Regions from separate parts of the Vibrio sp. JCM 18905 genome, predicted to be linked through region 1. Evidence: predicted binding sites of a transcription regulator. Region 1 holds the regulator's gene; the other holds the start of a gene.

What was found. The regulator PurR, encoded in region 1, represses purine synthesis genes. The targets are predictions, from matches to a motif close to TNANGNAAACGTTTNCNTNA.
Region 2: the regulator PurR is predicted to act here: its motif matches at 2,065-2,084, upstream of purE (5-(carboxyamino)imidazole ribonucleotide mutase).

Annotation. Positions count from the first base shown of each region.
Region 1 covers NZ_AP043879.1:1,055,699-1,063,980, forward strand. The annotation lists gene glgC (glucose-1-phosphate adenylyltransferase) at 1-961, shown strand, start outside; gene glgA (glycogen synthase GlgA) at 951-2,408, shown strand; gene ACZ5ZC_RS13125 (alpha/beta fold hydrolase) at 2,519-3,322, shown strand; gene ACZ5ZC_RS13130 (hypothetical protein) at 3,360-3,680, opposite strand; gene ACZ5ZC_RS13135 (TVP38/TMEM64 family protein) at 3,701-4,387, opposite strand; gene ACZ5ZC_RS13140 (TfoX/Sxy family DNA transformation protein) at 4,503-5,093, opposite strand; cyclic di-GMP riboswitch class I at 5,210-5,299, opposite strand; gene purR (HTH-type transcriptional repressor PurR) at 5,585-6,589, opposite strand; gene torD (molecular chaperone TorD) at 7,055-7,702, opposite strand; gene torR (two-component system response regulator TorR) at 7,969-8,282, shown strand, end outside.
Region 2 covers NZ_AP043880.1:45,325-53,606, forward strand. The annotation lists gene aroE (shikimate dehydrogenase) at 1-331, opposite strand, end outside; gene hemF (oxygen-dependent coproporphyrinogen oxidase) at 433-1,350, opposite strand; gene tsaC (L-threonylcarbamoyladenylate synthase type 1 TsaC) at 1,398-1,955, opposite strand; gene purE (5-(carboxyamino)imidazole ribonucleotide mutase) at 2,155-2,640, shown strand; gene ACZ5ZC_RS16860 (5-(carboxyamino)imidazole ribonucleotide synthase) at 2,645-3,778, shown strand; gene ACZ5ZC_RS16865 (DNA topoisomerase family protein) at 3,846-4,415, opposite strand; gene ACZ5ZC_RS16870 (DUF494 family protein) at 4,494-4,973, opposite strand; gene dprA (DNA-processing protein DprA) at 4,976-6,085, opposite strand; gene ACZ5ZC_RS16880 (LysM peptidoglycan-binding domain-containing protein) at 6,069-7,163, opposite strand; gene def (peptide deformylase) at 7,302-7,820, shown strand; gene fmt (methionyl-tRNA formyltransferase) at 7,854-8,282, shown strand, end outside.

The DNA.
Region 1 (8,282 bases):
TGCTCAAATGCGCACTGGTAAGCGTTGGTACGAAGGAACGGCAGACGCGATCTATCAAAATCTCCGTTTTATGGAATTAGAGGAACCAGAGCAAGTTTGTATTTTTGGCTCTGACCATATCTATAAGATGGATATCAAACAAATGCTGAACTTCCATTCAGAAAAGCAGGCTTCTCTGACGGTATCTGCATTGCGTATGCCACTAAAAGAGGCGTCGCAATTTGGGGTTATCGAAGTGGACAGTGAAGGTCGCATGATAGGCTTTGAAGAGAAACCAGCAAACCCGAAGTCAATTCCTGGCGATCCTGATTACGCTTTAGTTTCAATGGGTAACTACGTTTTTGAGGCTCAGGTGTTATTCTCTGAGTTGGTTGAAGATGCGGATAATGAAGCTTCATCACATGATTTTGGGAAGGATATTATTCCTAAGATGTTCCCTCGAGGTGACGTGTTCGTGTATGACTTCAGTACTAACAAAATCAGCGGTGAAAGAGAAGAGGTGTACTGGCGTGACGTGGGAACCATTGATGCGTACTGGGAAGCGCACATGGATCTGCTAGAAAAAGACGCACCGTTTTCACTATATAACCGTAAATGGCCGCTGCATACTTATTATCCTCCATTGCCGCCAGCGACATTTACAGACTCTGATAATGGCCGTGTTCAGATCATCGACAGTTTGGTATGTAATGGCAGTTACGTCAGAGGCTCAAGAATAGAAAAGTCGGTGCTTGGGTTCCGCAGTAATATTGCATCTGCTTGCGATATCAGCGAATGTATCCTTCTTGGTGACGTGAAAATTGGCGAAGGCTGTGTTTTACGTCGTGTGATTGTCGATAAGGATGCCGATATTGCTCCTGGTACTCAGATTGGTGTGAATCTTCAAGAAGATAAAAAACACTTCCACGTGTCTGAGGAGGGCATTGTTGTTATTCCGAAAGGAGCTCGAGTTGGCTACTAACAACTTATCTATTCTGTTTGTAGCTTCTGAGGTTGAAGGTCTCATTAAAAGTGGTGGCTTGGCAGACGTTGCCAAGGCACTACCGGAAGCCCTTCAAAACCTACAGCAAGACGTAAGAATTACCATCCCTGCGTACAGCAGTATTGATAAACTCGCTGACGCAGAAGTTGTATTAGAAACAGAACTAACATCATGGCCGCATACGGACTATCGAGTTCTGCGGCTCATGCTAGGTCAAAATCCTGTTTATCTGATTGATTGTCAGCCGTATTTCAATCGACCATCGATGTATGCGGAGAACAACCAAGCGTATACCGATAACGGTGAGCGCTTTGCGTTTTTTAGTGCGGCATGTTTAGACATGTTGCCGAAGCTTGCTTTTCAGCCAGATATCATACACGCGAACGATTGGCACACTGGTCTTGTTCCATTTTTGCTCAAGCACAGGTATGGCAATGATCCGTTTTTTGCTCATATTAAAAGCGTCATTTCAATTCACAATGCGGTCTTTAAAGGCGTATTTAGTTATGAAGACGTGCAGTGCTTGCCAGAGTTTCATTGTCGAAACGTTCCCGATGCTGCGGTGAGTGCAACGCATATTACTATGCTCAAAGCTGGTGTAATGAATGCCGATAAGATAAACGCGGTCAGCCCTACGTACGCAGAGGAACTCAAAACAGAGCTTGGCAGTCATGGAATGGCTTGGGAGTTTCAGCAACGCGCGCAGGACTTAGTTGGTATTTTGAACGGTTGTGATTACAGTGCTTGGAACCCGGAAACGGATACTTACTTGCCAGTTAATTACTGCGCTGACCAACAAAGTATGACGCAAGGCAAGAAAGCGTGTAAACAAGCATTACAACTGCGGCTAAATTTGCCTGAAAAAGATGTAGCCATGTTCGGTATGGTTTGTCGGTTGACCCAGCAAAAAGGTGTGCATTACTTGTTGCCTGCTTTGGCCGATTTTTTGAAGCACGATGTTCAACTAGTTGTCGTTGGGACCGGAGACCCTGTACTAGCCGCTCAGCTAGAAGAAGTTGCTGCACAGTTTTCTAGTAAATTTGTCTTCGTAGAAGCTTATGATAATGAACTTGCGCATATCGTTGAAGCGGGTTCTGATTTCTTTCTGATGCCTTCTGAGTTTGAGCCGTGTGGTTTGAATCAAATCTATAGTATGGCTTACGGTACATTGCCGATAGTACGTGGTGTCGGTGGTCTAAAAGACAGCGTCAACGATTATGATGTGAACCCTTCTGAAGCGACGGGGTTTGTTTTTTTCGAACCGACACCGCAGGCATTGTTGTTAACGATGCTAAGGGCATTGTTGCTCTATGCTCAAAACGAACCTGAAGTGAATAAAGTACAGTTGCACGCGATGCAACAAGATTTTTGTTGGCAAAAGGCCGCAGAAGCTTATTTGCAACTTTACAATTCGGCGTTAAATTGACTTAAAATTGTAACGAAAGGCACCGAATGAGGTGCCTTTATTATCTTGAGTAAGGGGAGTGTGGTAGGATGGCTTTTTACTCAATAGCACGACCTTTTTGATACTTGAATATGACCCAGCCGCTACTTTTTCATAAAACCTATTTGCACCCTACTAGTCATGAGTGGGTTGTATTTGTGCATGGTGCTGGCGGTAGCTCTTCTATCTGGTTCAAGCAAATCAAAGCTTACAAGCAACATTTTAACTTATTGCTGATCGATTTAAGAGGTCATGGAAAGTCAAATCAGTTACTTAAAGAGCTCATTGCCAGCCGTTATACCTTTACGGAAGTTACCCAAGATATTTTGAAAGTATTGGACCATTTAAAGATCCAATCCGCTCATTTTGTCGGTATGTCACTTGGTACCATTATTGTTCGAAACCTTGCTGAATTATCAGCAGAGCGCGTGCGTTCAATGGTACTCGGTGGTGCTGTCACAAGGCTCAATACTCGTTCTCAAATATTGGTTAAATTAGGTAATTTTTGTAAGCACATTCTGCCGTACATGTGGCTCTACAAACTTTTTGCGTACATTGTTATGCCACAGAGAAGCCAGCGAGAGTCTCGCCATCTTTTTATTCGTGAGGCCAAGAAGCTTTGCCAAAAAGAATTTAAACGTTGGTTTATTCTTGCTGCTGATGTAAATCCTTTAATGAAGTATTTTAAAGATCGAGAGTTACCCATTCCCACACTCTATTTAATGGGCGACAGAGATTACATGTTTATTAAGCCTGTTAAAGAAATGGTTGCGGCGCATAAGCTTAGTGTTTTACGAGAGATCCCCAACTGTGGTCATGTCTGTAATGTTGAGCGGCCTGAAGATTTCAATCAACATTCCATCGAATTTATTAAGCAGCAAACGGTTTCTGCTTAGCGCTGAATAAATCGATTGAGTAGGAGTAGGGGAGTTATTAAGGCTCCCCTATTTGATGTCCACATTGCCAACAAGCACCAAACTGCCCCTCGTTTACCTCATGGCACTTCGGGCACTGCCAATCTTGATACTCATTTCCATCGGATTGTTTGCGGTAGGCTTGTACTATTCCTTCTGCTTTTACTTGTTGTTTGGCGTCAAAAAGCCAGACATAAGGATCGGTATCATCACTAAACGGCAGCTCTCCTTTTAAACCGAAAATACCTTCTCCGCGGACTTCACAGTAGACTTGCTCGGTTTTCAATAATTCGCACACGATATGCGCTTCTGCTGGGTTTTTAGCAATGAATATTTTCATTAAACACGTCCACTTACTAATTATGAGTTTTGCTGACTCGGTGTTGGCCTTACTTTATTCATAACCCATTTAGTGATGATTGGAAACAGCCCCAGTAACGCAAAAGAGGCCAATACCGCAGGTGAAATAATGCCTGACAGGCTTTCAATTGTTGCTAACTGAGTACCGGCGTTTAAGTAAACTGCAGTGCCTGGCAACATACCTACTTGGCTAGTAAGGTAAAATCGACCTACAGACATTGGCGTTAAGCCCATCAACAAGTTGATAAGAAAGAAAGGGAATACCGGAATGAGACGCAAGGAAAATAGATAAAATGCACCGTCCTTTTCGACACCTTGGTTAATTGCGATTAACTTATTGCCAAACTTGTTTTGTACCCAGTCACGCAGCAAATATCGGCTGCTTAAAAATGCTAGCGTTGCACCCATAGTACTGGCGAAAGAAACCAGTAATAAGCTCGTCCAAAAACCAAATAGAGCCGCACCAAGTAATGTAACCACTGCAGCCCCAGGAATAGAAAAAGCGGTAATTGCAATGTAGGCAAAAAAGTAAATAGCTGCCGAAAAAACAAAGTTCTGATCGATGTATGTGGTCAGCGCTTCTTGTTGGGCTTTTGCATTTTCCAACGTTAAATACTGACTAAAGTTAACGCCTAAAAAGATAATGATCGCGACCAGGATTAGGCCTAATATCAGTTTCTTATTCATATTTATGATTCCAATTTGGGATATATGTAATAAGACAGAAGGAAAGTCGAAAAAATTTCACAAAAAAACCGCAGATTAGACTGCGGTTTTACAAGATAGTTTTTAAGGCCGACTTTTATTGGAGGCCATTCATCAACTCATCTCGGCGAGCTTGAGGTACAACGCTCCAATGAGTACCGTTAATAGCACCTTCTAGTGCCCATAACAGTTCAATGTTGACGGTTGCAGAGTGCGTATCTCTTATCGCTTTATAAGCGTTAAGTGCACCTTCCTCTTCCAGTTTTTCTACTGACTCAATGCCTGCTTTTTTTAGCATGCGTTCAGTAGCCAGTCGTAAGTTAGGCAAATCTTTTAAGCGATTAGGCTTTGTAGTTGCTTGCTGTTCTTTTTCAAGCTTTGCCTTTTTCAACGATTGGTTAGCTACTTCGATTAAGCGTTCGCTAGACTCCCATAAATCGTTGGAAATTGCGTAGTACTTAGTAACGACTGGGAAGCCACGTTTCTTATAAACGTAAGGCTTTAGCCCTTGTTTCTCGAAGTCAGATGAAGTTTGTTGGTCTGCTCTTATATGAAGCTGATTATTTACAACTAGTGCAAACATTGTTTCATCAGCGAATAGTCCGAAGCCACCAAACATTGAGCGCGACTTGATATTACCAAGTGCCTCAAATAGCTTCATAGAGTCTTTGAGTATCGGTTTATCCATGTTTTGTTATCTCGGTGTAATTAATATTACGCCACCAAAAGTCAGGTCCGAGAGAGTAGCAAACATGCGCAAAAGCAATGTCATTACAGGGTAAAGTCATCGCTTGCACACTTGCCATCGGTAACCCCGCTACCTTCCATATAGTATTATGGTTCAGGCCGGAGGCTTTGCGTCCCACCCTTTCGAATGGTTTGCCCTGTGCGTGACAGAATGAGCATACTTCGTATATTGAATTAACATCACGTTTTACCCGTAAAAGTGTGATTCTGGTTCAATAAAAAGTGTCGACAAGCGCATATTTGTGCATATTTGAGAATAAGGCGGGATGATCTCGAGGTTGTGAGGGTGTGTGATTTACCTACATATAAAACAGAGACTTAGAGATTCGAGATTTTTTGTCTAACAAACCTAAGTCAGGGAAAAGTTATTTAGAGATGAAAAATAAGCGCCCTTTTAGAGCGCTTATTTGACATCGTTATATTTGGCGAATTTTAGTTCATTTTCTTCACGGTGTTTCGAATTACAAGCTCAGGTTGCATTTCGAAAATTCGCTTTTCGTGTTCTTTATCTTTGATTCGCTCAAGTAGGATCTCGAACGCATTTTTACCCACACGACGTTTAGGTTGGTGGATAGTGGTTAACGGTGGAGAGAAGTATTCCGCAAGCTCGATGTTGTCGTAGCCGATCACTGAAATATCATCAGGAACTTTGATACCGTTTTGTTGTAGTCGGCTCATTAGGCCCAGAGCCATTGTGTCGTTAAAACAGAATACCGCTGTCGGACGTTTGTCCATTGCTGTAATTTTATCTGCGACTAATACGGCCGTATCACATTCAAAGTTACCTTCAAGGATCCAGTCTTCATTTACAGCTAGGTTTGCTTCGCTCATCGCGCGACGGAAACCTGCAATGCGTTCTTGGCAAGCAAGTTTTTCAAAATGACCGCTTAGACAAGCAATATCAGTATGGCCATTGTCGATCAGATGTTTGGTTGCGATGTAGCCACCTTCTTCTGAGTTATCCATGATCTTGTCCGCTTGTGAGCTTTCTGGACCCCAATCCATGACCACTTTAGGAATGTCGGCATGACGGTCAAGCATCTCTTTAAGCTCTTCGGTTAAGTCAGAACACATCACTAGGATGCCATCAACACGTTTTTCAGCCAGCATACGGATGTAATCGCGTTGTTTTTCGTAAATCCCACCCGTATTACACAGAATCAGAGTGTAGCCTTGGCGGTAACAGTAGCTCTCAACCCCGTCAATCACTTCTGAGAAGAATAGGTTGGTTGACTGCGTTACTAACATGCCAATCGTACGAGTTGAGTTGCACTTTAGGCTGCGTGCAACCGCACTTGGCGCGTAATTCAACTCGTCCACGGCTTTCATTACTTTTTCTTGCGTTGCTTCTGCAACGAAACGCGTTTTATTGATAACGTGCGAAACTGTCGTAGTGGAAACGCCGGCTAAGCGAGCAACGTCTTTTATAGTGGCCATAAATGGTGTCCTGTATCGAGCTACTGAAATATGTCGTGTTGGATGTACCTGATGCTCTAATGGTTTACACCCAGCAATCTAAGGTTGGCGCTAAGTGTTTCGGCAGCGGTTGGTCCAAGCACGACAAAAGGGTACGTAGCAGCATCGGTCGATGAATTTTATCTTTTTTCTATCTGATGAGAAATTGCCATCAACCTGTTAAAAAACACAAAAACCGCTATATTTCAGCGGTTTACATATAAATCATATTTAATCGTTTGCGCTCACATTTTAGCCCTATGTGGACTGACTAGCAATGTTTTCAGCAAGAGATTTGTGTATTTGAAGTCACATTTTGACTGCTAAATAACCAAGCGTCTTTGAGCTAAGTTAAGGCAAACGAATAATATACCCAACTTACTTACATTCAGTTATTTCAGGTATACAGGAAGCCCGATAGGCGGGCTCCTTAAAAATAGGCGGCAATTATTCCCCAAGAAGGTAAGCGCTGTCTAGTTTACAAAATGCAACTAATAGTTTCGCGACGCTCGAGTAGAACCCAAATTCGTCGAATTGTTTACATTTGTCTGCAAACTGAGGTAGCCAAGACATCAACTGTTGCTGGATAAAGTCGTTTTGTTTAACGAAGGCTTCTTCCATGTGTTTTTCTTGCTCAAGTTCGTTTGAGCGGATAATCATGTTGCCGAGAAAGTCGAGTTCAACGGCTAAGTGGTCAGCAGGCTCTTTTAGATTTTCATCTACTTGAACGCCAAATTCTGCCATCAACTTTTCCATTTCCTCGGCTGGCTTGTCATTCAGCAAACCTGATTCACCGATGTACATCGATGCGTAAGGAAGAGCGCCGTATTTTTCTGTCTTCAAAAACAGTTCACAAAAGTCAGCAGCAAGCTCCAATTGAGCGTCTTCACGATCTTGCAATCGGTTTAGCGCATCAACGAGGCTATCAACGGCTGGTTTCAGTGACTCATTTTCACCTAAACCTGCTAGAAAACTGCGAATTTCAACACTGTGGTAGGCTTCCAGCTCTTTCTCTGTTAGCTCTTTTGCGAACAAGCTCGAAAACCACCAGTAAATTTCAGCGCGTTTTTCATTAAAAGCTTTCACTTCTTGCATCTTGGGCTCCTGAATGATGCTTCAAGTTGTGCATCACAAAGTCAATTAGGGATATCCCCTAAGTGTAATCAATTAAAATGAATAGCAGTAACTATAATTATTATGTTTTATGGTCAAAAATTAACGTTTATTAATGGCGATGGGTAAGCTTGTTTTGAATCAATAAAAACGCTAAATCTTGCTTTTTAATGTATCTATGACTAGAAATGTTACTAGTTATGAATAGAATACGTCTTGGATAATAAGAAGACAGAAAAGTGGTGTAAATGAGCTATCACGTATTAGTCGTAGAAGATGATGTTGTAACTCGTAGTAAGCTTGCGGGATATTTCCAAAATGAGGGTTACCAAGTCAGCGAAGCAGAGAGTGGCGCAGAAATGCGTGAGGTCCTGCAAGCGGGCGATGTAGACCTGATCATGCTGGATATCAACCTGCCGGGTGAAGACGGCCTGATGCTTACTCGTGAATTACGTAGCCAATCGGATATTGGTATCATATTAGTAACAGGACGCACGGATAGCATTGATAAAATCGTAGGCCTAGAAATGGGCGCTGACGATTATGTGACAAAACCTTTTGA
Region 2 (8,282 bases), on a different replicon from region 1:
CTAAGCCTGCACCATCAGTGTTATCACCAATGATTTCACCATCATCAAGCTTCTTAAGTGTATTCACTGCTCCAGCAAGCTGAGCACGCTCGGTCAAACGGCTGGCAAATTGATAGGCATCTTCTTTAAAAGGCAAGGTCACGTTACAGCCTTTGCCGCCGTCAGCAAAAAATGCTTTCGCCGCCTCGATAAATCCACCCACAGGCGCACATTCTGCGGTGTATGTTAGGGACTGATTCGTTTGACGAGCAAAGAGTGTATGGATAAATGGCGACTTGCTGTGCCCGATAGGGTTACCAAACACGGCGTAACGATCGATTTGCGGGGTCATTTCCTTACCTTTATTCCTTACTTAGATATAGAGAAAACAGGGCCATCTGATTACAGATGACCCTATCACTATCTATCTATATAGAAAAGGAGATTCCGTGCTTACCATTCGCGTGGTTTCAGGTATCGATCGTAAAGTTCGGCTTCAGGCGTTCCTGCTTCTGGTTCGTAGCGGTACTCCCATCGCGCTAACGGCGGCATCGACATCAGAATCGACTCGGTACGCCCACCACTTTGTAAACCGAATAAAGTGCCACGGTCGTACACTAAGTTGAACTCAACATAACGACCACGACGGTAAAGTTGGAATTCACGTTCGCGCTCGCCATATTCGATGTCTTTACGACGAGACACGATCGGCAAATAAGCTTGGCAATAGCCTTCACCCACCGCTTTGATGTAATCAAAACACTTATCAAACTCCCAGTGATTCAAATCATCAAAGAACAAACCACCAACACCACGAGTTTCATTTCGATGTGGCAAGAAGAAGTACTTATCACACCACGCTTTGTGTTCAGCATATACTTCTTCACCAAATGGGGCACAGATTGCCTTAGCTGTATCGTGCCATGACTGACAATCTTCTTCGAAAGGATAGAAAGGAGTCAGGTCGAAACCACCACCAAACCACCAAATTGGTTCTTCGCCCTCTTTCTCGGCGATAAAGAAACGCACATTCGCATGAGAAGTTGGGACGTAAGGGTTTTTGGGATGGATAACCAAAGAGACCCCCATCGCTTCAAAACGGCGACCCGCTAGCTCCGGACGATGTGCCGTCGCAGATGCTGGCATTTCTTTCCCTTCTACATGCGAGAAGTTCACCCCACCTTGCTCGAAAACAAGGCCATCACGCATAACACGTGAGCGCCCACCGCCACCAAGACGTTCGCCCGGTTCACGATGCCATGCATCCTCGACAAAGACGGCCTCTCCATCTCCTTGCTCTAACTGCTGACAAATGGAGTCCTGAAGTGACATCAGGAACTGCTTTACGGCGTGCTTATCGATTGCTGACATACGTTATTACCTATTACGTGATACCGGTTGATGACTGGCAAGCAGGGTTAGCCCTGTCTTAATATTTGTGAAGTCTTGGCGTCACGAATCTCGCTGGGTTTATCACGACCGCTGGTTTCACCACGAAGAATGGCCACCAGCTTGTCACCCAATTGCTCTTCGACTTCTTCCGTGGTCATACACGGTGGTAAGCCGGAAAGATTCGCGCTGGTAGAGGTTAACGGCTTTCCGAATGCATTACACATTTTTTGAACCAAAGGATGATCAGTCACACGAACCGCAATTGAATCAAACTGCCCTGAAACCCAGTTGGAGACTTTATCGCTCGCTGGCATGATCCAAGTGTATGGGCCTGGCCAAGTAGCATGTACAGTCTGTAATTGTTCTTCAGTCAACTGAGATTCATCAATATACGGCAAGAGCTGCTCATAACTTGCAGCGATCAGAATCAGCCCTTTTTCCACCGGGCGCTGCTTGAGCTCCAGCAGTTTTTGAATTGCTTCTGGGTTATCTGGATCGCATCCGACACCAAAAACCCCCTCTGTTGGGTAGGCAATCACTTCGCCTTGTTGTAGTGCGTTGAGCACTTGTTCAAAGTTATCCACCGATTACTTCCTGATTGTCTGACTGTATTATTTTCACTAAGTGTACAAATATTCATTCTCAGACACTAAAGCAATTTTTTTATAAAATGTATCAATAGCGTCAACAACAAGACGCAAACGTTTGCTTGAGATAAAAATCCCCGTATAATGCGCACAAATTTATCAGCTCACCTAATTTTGCAGCTTGAAGGAGTTTGAGATGAAAGTCGGTATCATCATGGGTTCTAAATCCGATTGGCCAACCATGAAACTAGCAGCGGACATGCTAGACCAATTTGGCGTACCTTACGAAACAAAAGTCGTGTCAGCACACCGAACTCCTCAATTACTGGCGGACTACGCCAGTGGCGCAAAAGAACGCGGCATCAAAGTTATCATCGCAGGCGCAGGTGGTGCAGCCCACCTACCAGGTATGGCTGCGGCGTTTACTAGTTTGCCAGTGCTTGGTGTTCCCGTTCAGTCTCGTGCACTGAAAGGTATGGATTCACTGCTCTCTATTGTACAGATGCCAAAGGGAATTGCGGTTGGTACATTAGCGATTGGCGAAGCGGGCGCAGCAAACGCAGGTATCCTAGCAGCGCAAATCCTAGGCACTCATGATGAAAACATCATGGCGAAGGTAGAAGCGTTCCGCAATGAACAGACGGAAACAGTGCTCGCAAATCCAAACCCTGCAGAGGATTAATCAGATGCATGTACTGGTTCTTGGTGCGGGTCAGTTGGCTCGCATGATGTCTCTGGCTGGTGCGCCATTGAATATTCAAATTTCAGCTTACGATGTCAGCAGCGGTGATGTCGTTCATCCTTTAACTCAACAGGTACTTGGCCATGGCTTGGAAAATGCGATTACGCAAGTTGATGTGATTACTGCCGAGTTCGAGCATATTCCACATGACGTGCTCAAGGTTTGCGAAGCGAGCGGCAAGTTCCTACCAAGTACGCAAGCCATCAAAGCAGGTGGTGATCGCCGTATTGAAAAAGCACTGCTTGATGATGCTGGCGTGCGCAACGCGAAATACTACGTGATTGAAACTCGTGAAGACTTTGAGCGCGCAATTGAACACGTTGGTATGCCAATGGTTCTGAAAAGTGCATTAGGAGGTTACGATGGTAAAGGTCAATGGCGCTTAAAAGAAGCTTCTCAAGTCGACGAAATTTGGACTGAGATGGCAGAGTGCATCGCGGCAACACCAACTCAAGCGATTGTTGCTGAAGAGTTTGTTCCTTTTAACCGCGAAGTATCACTAGTTGGTGCTCGAAGCAAAGATGGCTGCGTTGAAGTGTACCCTCTAGCAGAAAACGTTCACATCAATGGCGTACTGAGCTTATCCACCGCAATTGATGCGCCAGAACTTCAAGCGCAAGCCAAGCAGATGTTCACCGCTGTAGCTGACAGCCTGAATTATGTTGGCGTACTGGCATTAGAGTTCTTTGATGTCGATGGCACACTGTTAGTGAATGAGATTGCCCCACGCGTGCACAACTCTGGTCACTGGACACAGCAAGGTGCAGAAACGTGTCAGTTTGAAAACCATCTGCGCGCAGTATGCGGCTTACCATTAGGTAGTACGAAATTGGTTCGTGAAACCTCAATGATCAATATTCTTGGTGAAGACACACTACCAGAAGCATTGTTATCAATGGATGGTTGCCACCTTCATTGGTATGGCAAAGAGAAACGTGCAGGTCGCAAGATGGGACACATCAACGTGTGTGGCGACTACCCAGGAGAATTGCACCGTAGGTTGTGCGCTCTGGCAGACATCTTAGACCCAATAGCTTTCCCAGCCGTGCAAGCGTTCGCTAAACAGCCTCAGCACTAACGTTTGGCAGCAAAAAAAAACAAAAAAGGGTCGCACGATGCGACCCTTTTTAATTCCTTTGATGTATTTACCCTTGTTGGGTGTGCTGGCACTTACGATTGGCACATTGCAATTTCACACCACTGGCGAGTTTCTTCTCCACCAACAAAGTAAAACCACATTCTTCGCATCTCCCTTTAACCGGAGGGAGATTCACTGCAAATTTGCATTTAGGGTAGTTATCACATGCGTAGAAAGTTTTACCAAAACGCGTCTTACGTTCAACTAAATGACCTTTACCGCATTCAGGACACGCGTGGTGCTCTTGCGACTGCTTTTCTGGCTCTGGTTGATTAATCGACTCAATATGATGGCACGCCGGATAGTTACTGCAACCAACAAACATCCCATAACGCCCTTGGCGTAATACCAACTCGTTACCACAATCTGGACAAGGAACGCCAAGCTCTTTGACGATGTGTCCATCATTGTTGTGCAGGGCTTTGATGTAATCACAGCTTGGGTAGTGGCTACAGCCAAGAAAGGGACCGTGTTTGCCATGTTTGAGGATCAACTCACTGCCACATTTAGGACACGGCTCGTGTTCCAATGCGTGTTCATGGGCAGAGAAAAGGGTGTTGTCGATTTTACTACTCATACTTACCGTTTCGTGAAAAACACACCAAAAGACAAGCTCGCGTTCTTGCTAGCTAAACTCGAACTTGCCTGGATTGGGTTAGTGAAGAATCCCTTGTTCCTTGGTGTACAACAGCTCTTCCATTAGCGTATAAGCGTTTTCATTACCAGGCACATTAAACAGCACCATCAAAATGATCCATTTGAGGTCTTCAAGCTCAAACTCGCTCGTTTCTAGACCCATCACTCGGTCAATCACCATTTCGCGAGTTTCTGTGGTTAACACATTGATTTGCTCGAGAAACAATAAAAACCCTCGGCATTCCAAATCTAAACGCTGCATCTCTTTCGCTGTGTAGATACGAGTTGATGACGAAGCCATGCAAGTCGAGATTGCAGAAGAGGTGTCACTTTGCTGCAATGCGGCAAGCTCTTCTAACCAGACAAGGGCTTTGTAGATATCTTTTTGTTGGAAGCCTGCACGGAGCAGCTCTTCTTCCAACTCGTCTTGTTCGACCTGTAACTCTGCATCGCTATGGATGTAGGTTTCGAATAGATACATCAGTATATCCATCATCATAGCTAGCCCCTCCCCTTTCGAATATAGCCACCTGAAACCGCAACGACATGCCCAGAGAGTTCTAACTCTAAGAGCTGCATCATGACTTCCTGGACAGGTATATTGGTCCTGTTTGCAAGAATATCAACCGGTGTAGCTTCACTTCCTACGTTAGCTAACAGCTGAGGAAATGGCAATTCTTCTTCATCATTTAACGTAGAAAATAAATCGGTACTCTGATTAATAGACCAATCAAGCAAAGACTGTATTTCATCTAAGACATCTTTCGTCTTTTCTACGAGGCAAGCACCATGACGTATCAACTGGTTGCCACCGCTGGCATTAGGGGCATTTATCGAAGCTGGCAGCGCAAACACTTCTCGACCTTGCTCAAGCGCGTAACGAGCAGTAATTAACGAGCCACTCCTTTCCGCCGCTTCCACAACTAACACACCTAGCGATAATCCGCTAATAATGCGGTTTCGACGCGGGAAGTTTTCCGGGCGCGGCTTGGCGTTGGGGCGAAACTCAGACACCAAAGCCCCATGTTCAATAACACGTTGCGCTAAACCACGATGACGTGCCGGATAAATATTTTCTAAGCCAGATCCCAGCACCGCAATCGTCTTACCTTTTGCTTGCAACGCACCATCGTGCGCATGGCCATCAATGCCTAAAGCGAGACCACTGGTGACAATAAAATCGTGCTGAACAAATTCTGCGGCAAAGTGGCGTGCATGCTGTAAGCCATCAATACTCGCATTTCGGCTACCCACCATGGCAATTTGTGGTTGCGATAAAAAGGTGGGACTCCCCTCAACAAATAACAACGGAGGCGGCGCAACGATTTGTTTGAGTTGAGGTGGATAAAGCGGGTCAGTCAGTGTCAGGATATGATGATTTGTAGAAGCCTCAAACCAACTTAAACAGGCATCAACTTCTTTATCTGTTGAAGCCCAAGCTTGAATTTGCTTAGTTGTTAACCCAAGTTGTTGTAGCTGTTCGGGAGAGAAGTTTACGATGTTACGCGGCGTGTCTCTTGCCAGTAGCTTATTCATTTTGACCCCGCCAATGCCTGGTAAACAACTCAGTTTTAACCAGGCAGCGAGATCATCGTTATTTCGTCGATTCATCGATGGTTAATTCGTTCGCCAACGGTGACACCACCGAAACATCTTGGTTAATGGGTTTCGTACTGTTAGTGATAAGTGCCAAGCTAAAGTACTGATACGGACGAATCACAAGCAATTCGCCAACTTTACTCTGTGGCAGAGTGATTTTCTTATCAAGCACGCCAAACTCTTTCTTGAACTCATCGCCGTCTTTGTAAACTGGGTGCGCGTCTTCTTTTAAATCAAACACACTGCCTTGCTTCAGATTGTCTGACGTGCCTTTATCAATCACCACGACTTGGTTAGTTGAACTAAAGCGAATACCTTCGATATTACCTAGCAACTTTGCCGAACTGCCTTGTGGCGACGGCAGCGGGTAGAACGTAGTCGTGAAGTCAGTATTCTCAACCGATTGATTTGGCAACGCGATATCGTTACGTAGAATTTCTTGCATCTGCGATGTAAGCTTCAAACCTGAATAATCACTCGAAGCTTCAACGAGCTCGCCTTTGGCAATCAAACGCAGCGCGGTAATCTCTTCGGACACATCGTCACGCGAAAAGGTAGCTACTGGTCGGTAAATAGCCCAACCTGTCGCGGTCTGATTACCATTGATATACAGCACATCTTCTGCAGTCAGATACTTACTGCCTTTGCTGCTACCCATCACTTTTGCTGCACTGTTCAACGCATCTTGATCCAGCAACCGATCCGATTTGAGGTAAGGCATCACCAAACCTTCCGCGACCGTTGGTACCGCTTTCTTTTCCGTGATACGTGCTTTCGGGCTCAGCTTCTTAACCGGTTTTAGGCTCAATACGGGCTGACCGTTAATCCACACCAAAGACAGCTTGTCACCGGGATAAATTAAATGAGGGTTGTCGATTTCCGGGTTTACTTGCCATAAACGAGGCCACAACCACGGGCTATCCAAGTACATGGCCGAAATATCCCATAGCGTATCGCCCTTCACGACTACATATGTTTGTGGCGCATCATCTTTAACAGTCAGTGGTTTCGCATCCACATTTGCTACAGCGTTGAAAGAGAAAAGTAACGGCAACGTAACACTGGCAACGTTGCGGAAAATTCGATTCATGACCCTCGTCCTTGGTCTGTTAAGCAGGAACCAGAATGGAAATTGGTGCAAGGATGCTGTCATTTAGGCTATAAAATGTCTAGAATTGAGCCAACAAGGTTTGTGCTGTTTCGGCACAGTTCAATATTTCGAGTGAATATGTCTGTATTACAAGTATTAACATTCCCAGATGATCGCCTGCGCACGGTCGCGAAGCCTGTTGACGCGGTGACTCCTGAGATTCAAAAAATCGTCGATGACATGATTGAAACCATGTACGACGAAGAAGGTATTGGCCTTGCTGCAACGCAGGTTGATATCCACAAACGTATCGTAGTGATTGATATTTCAGAAACTCGCGATGAGCCGATGGTGCTAATCAACCCTGAGATTCTGGAAAAGCGTGGCGAAGATGGCATCGAAGAAGGCTGTCTGTCGGTACCAGGTGCACGCGCACTTGTGCCTCGCGCTGCAGAAGTTACCGTTAAAGCACTGGATCGTGATGGCAAAGAGTTCACCTTTGAAGCCGACGACCTGCTAGCGATTTGTGTTCAACACGAGCTTGATCACCTACAAGGTAAGCTATTCGTGGATTACCTATCACCACTGAAACGCAAACGCATTCAGGACAAGCTAGCAAAAATCAAACGCTTTAACGAGAAGCAGCAAAACGCTTAATCTCGAACCATACCAATTAGAAGGAAGTCTACCTTGAGTCAGTCTTTACGTATTGTCTTTGCAGGTACTCCGGATTTCGCCGCCCGTCACTTGGCGGCGTTGTTGTCTTCGGAGCATGAAGTAATCGCGGTTTACACAAACCCAGATCGTCCAGCGGGTCGTGGCAAGAAATTGGCTGCGCCACCGGTAAAACAACTGGCGCTGGAACACAACATCCCGGTTTACCAACCTGAAAGCTTTAAGTCCGACGAAGCGAAACAAGAACTTGCCGACCTGAACGCCGATCTCATGGTTGTCGTGGCGTACGGTATGCTCCTGCCACAAGCGGTTCTTGATACCCCTAAACTGGGTTGTATCAACGTACATGGTTCTATCCTACCTCGTTGGCGTGGTGCGGCTCCAATCCAACGCTCTATTTGGGCGGGCGATGCAGAAACTGGCGTGACCATCATGCAGATGGAC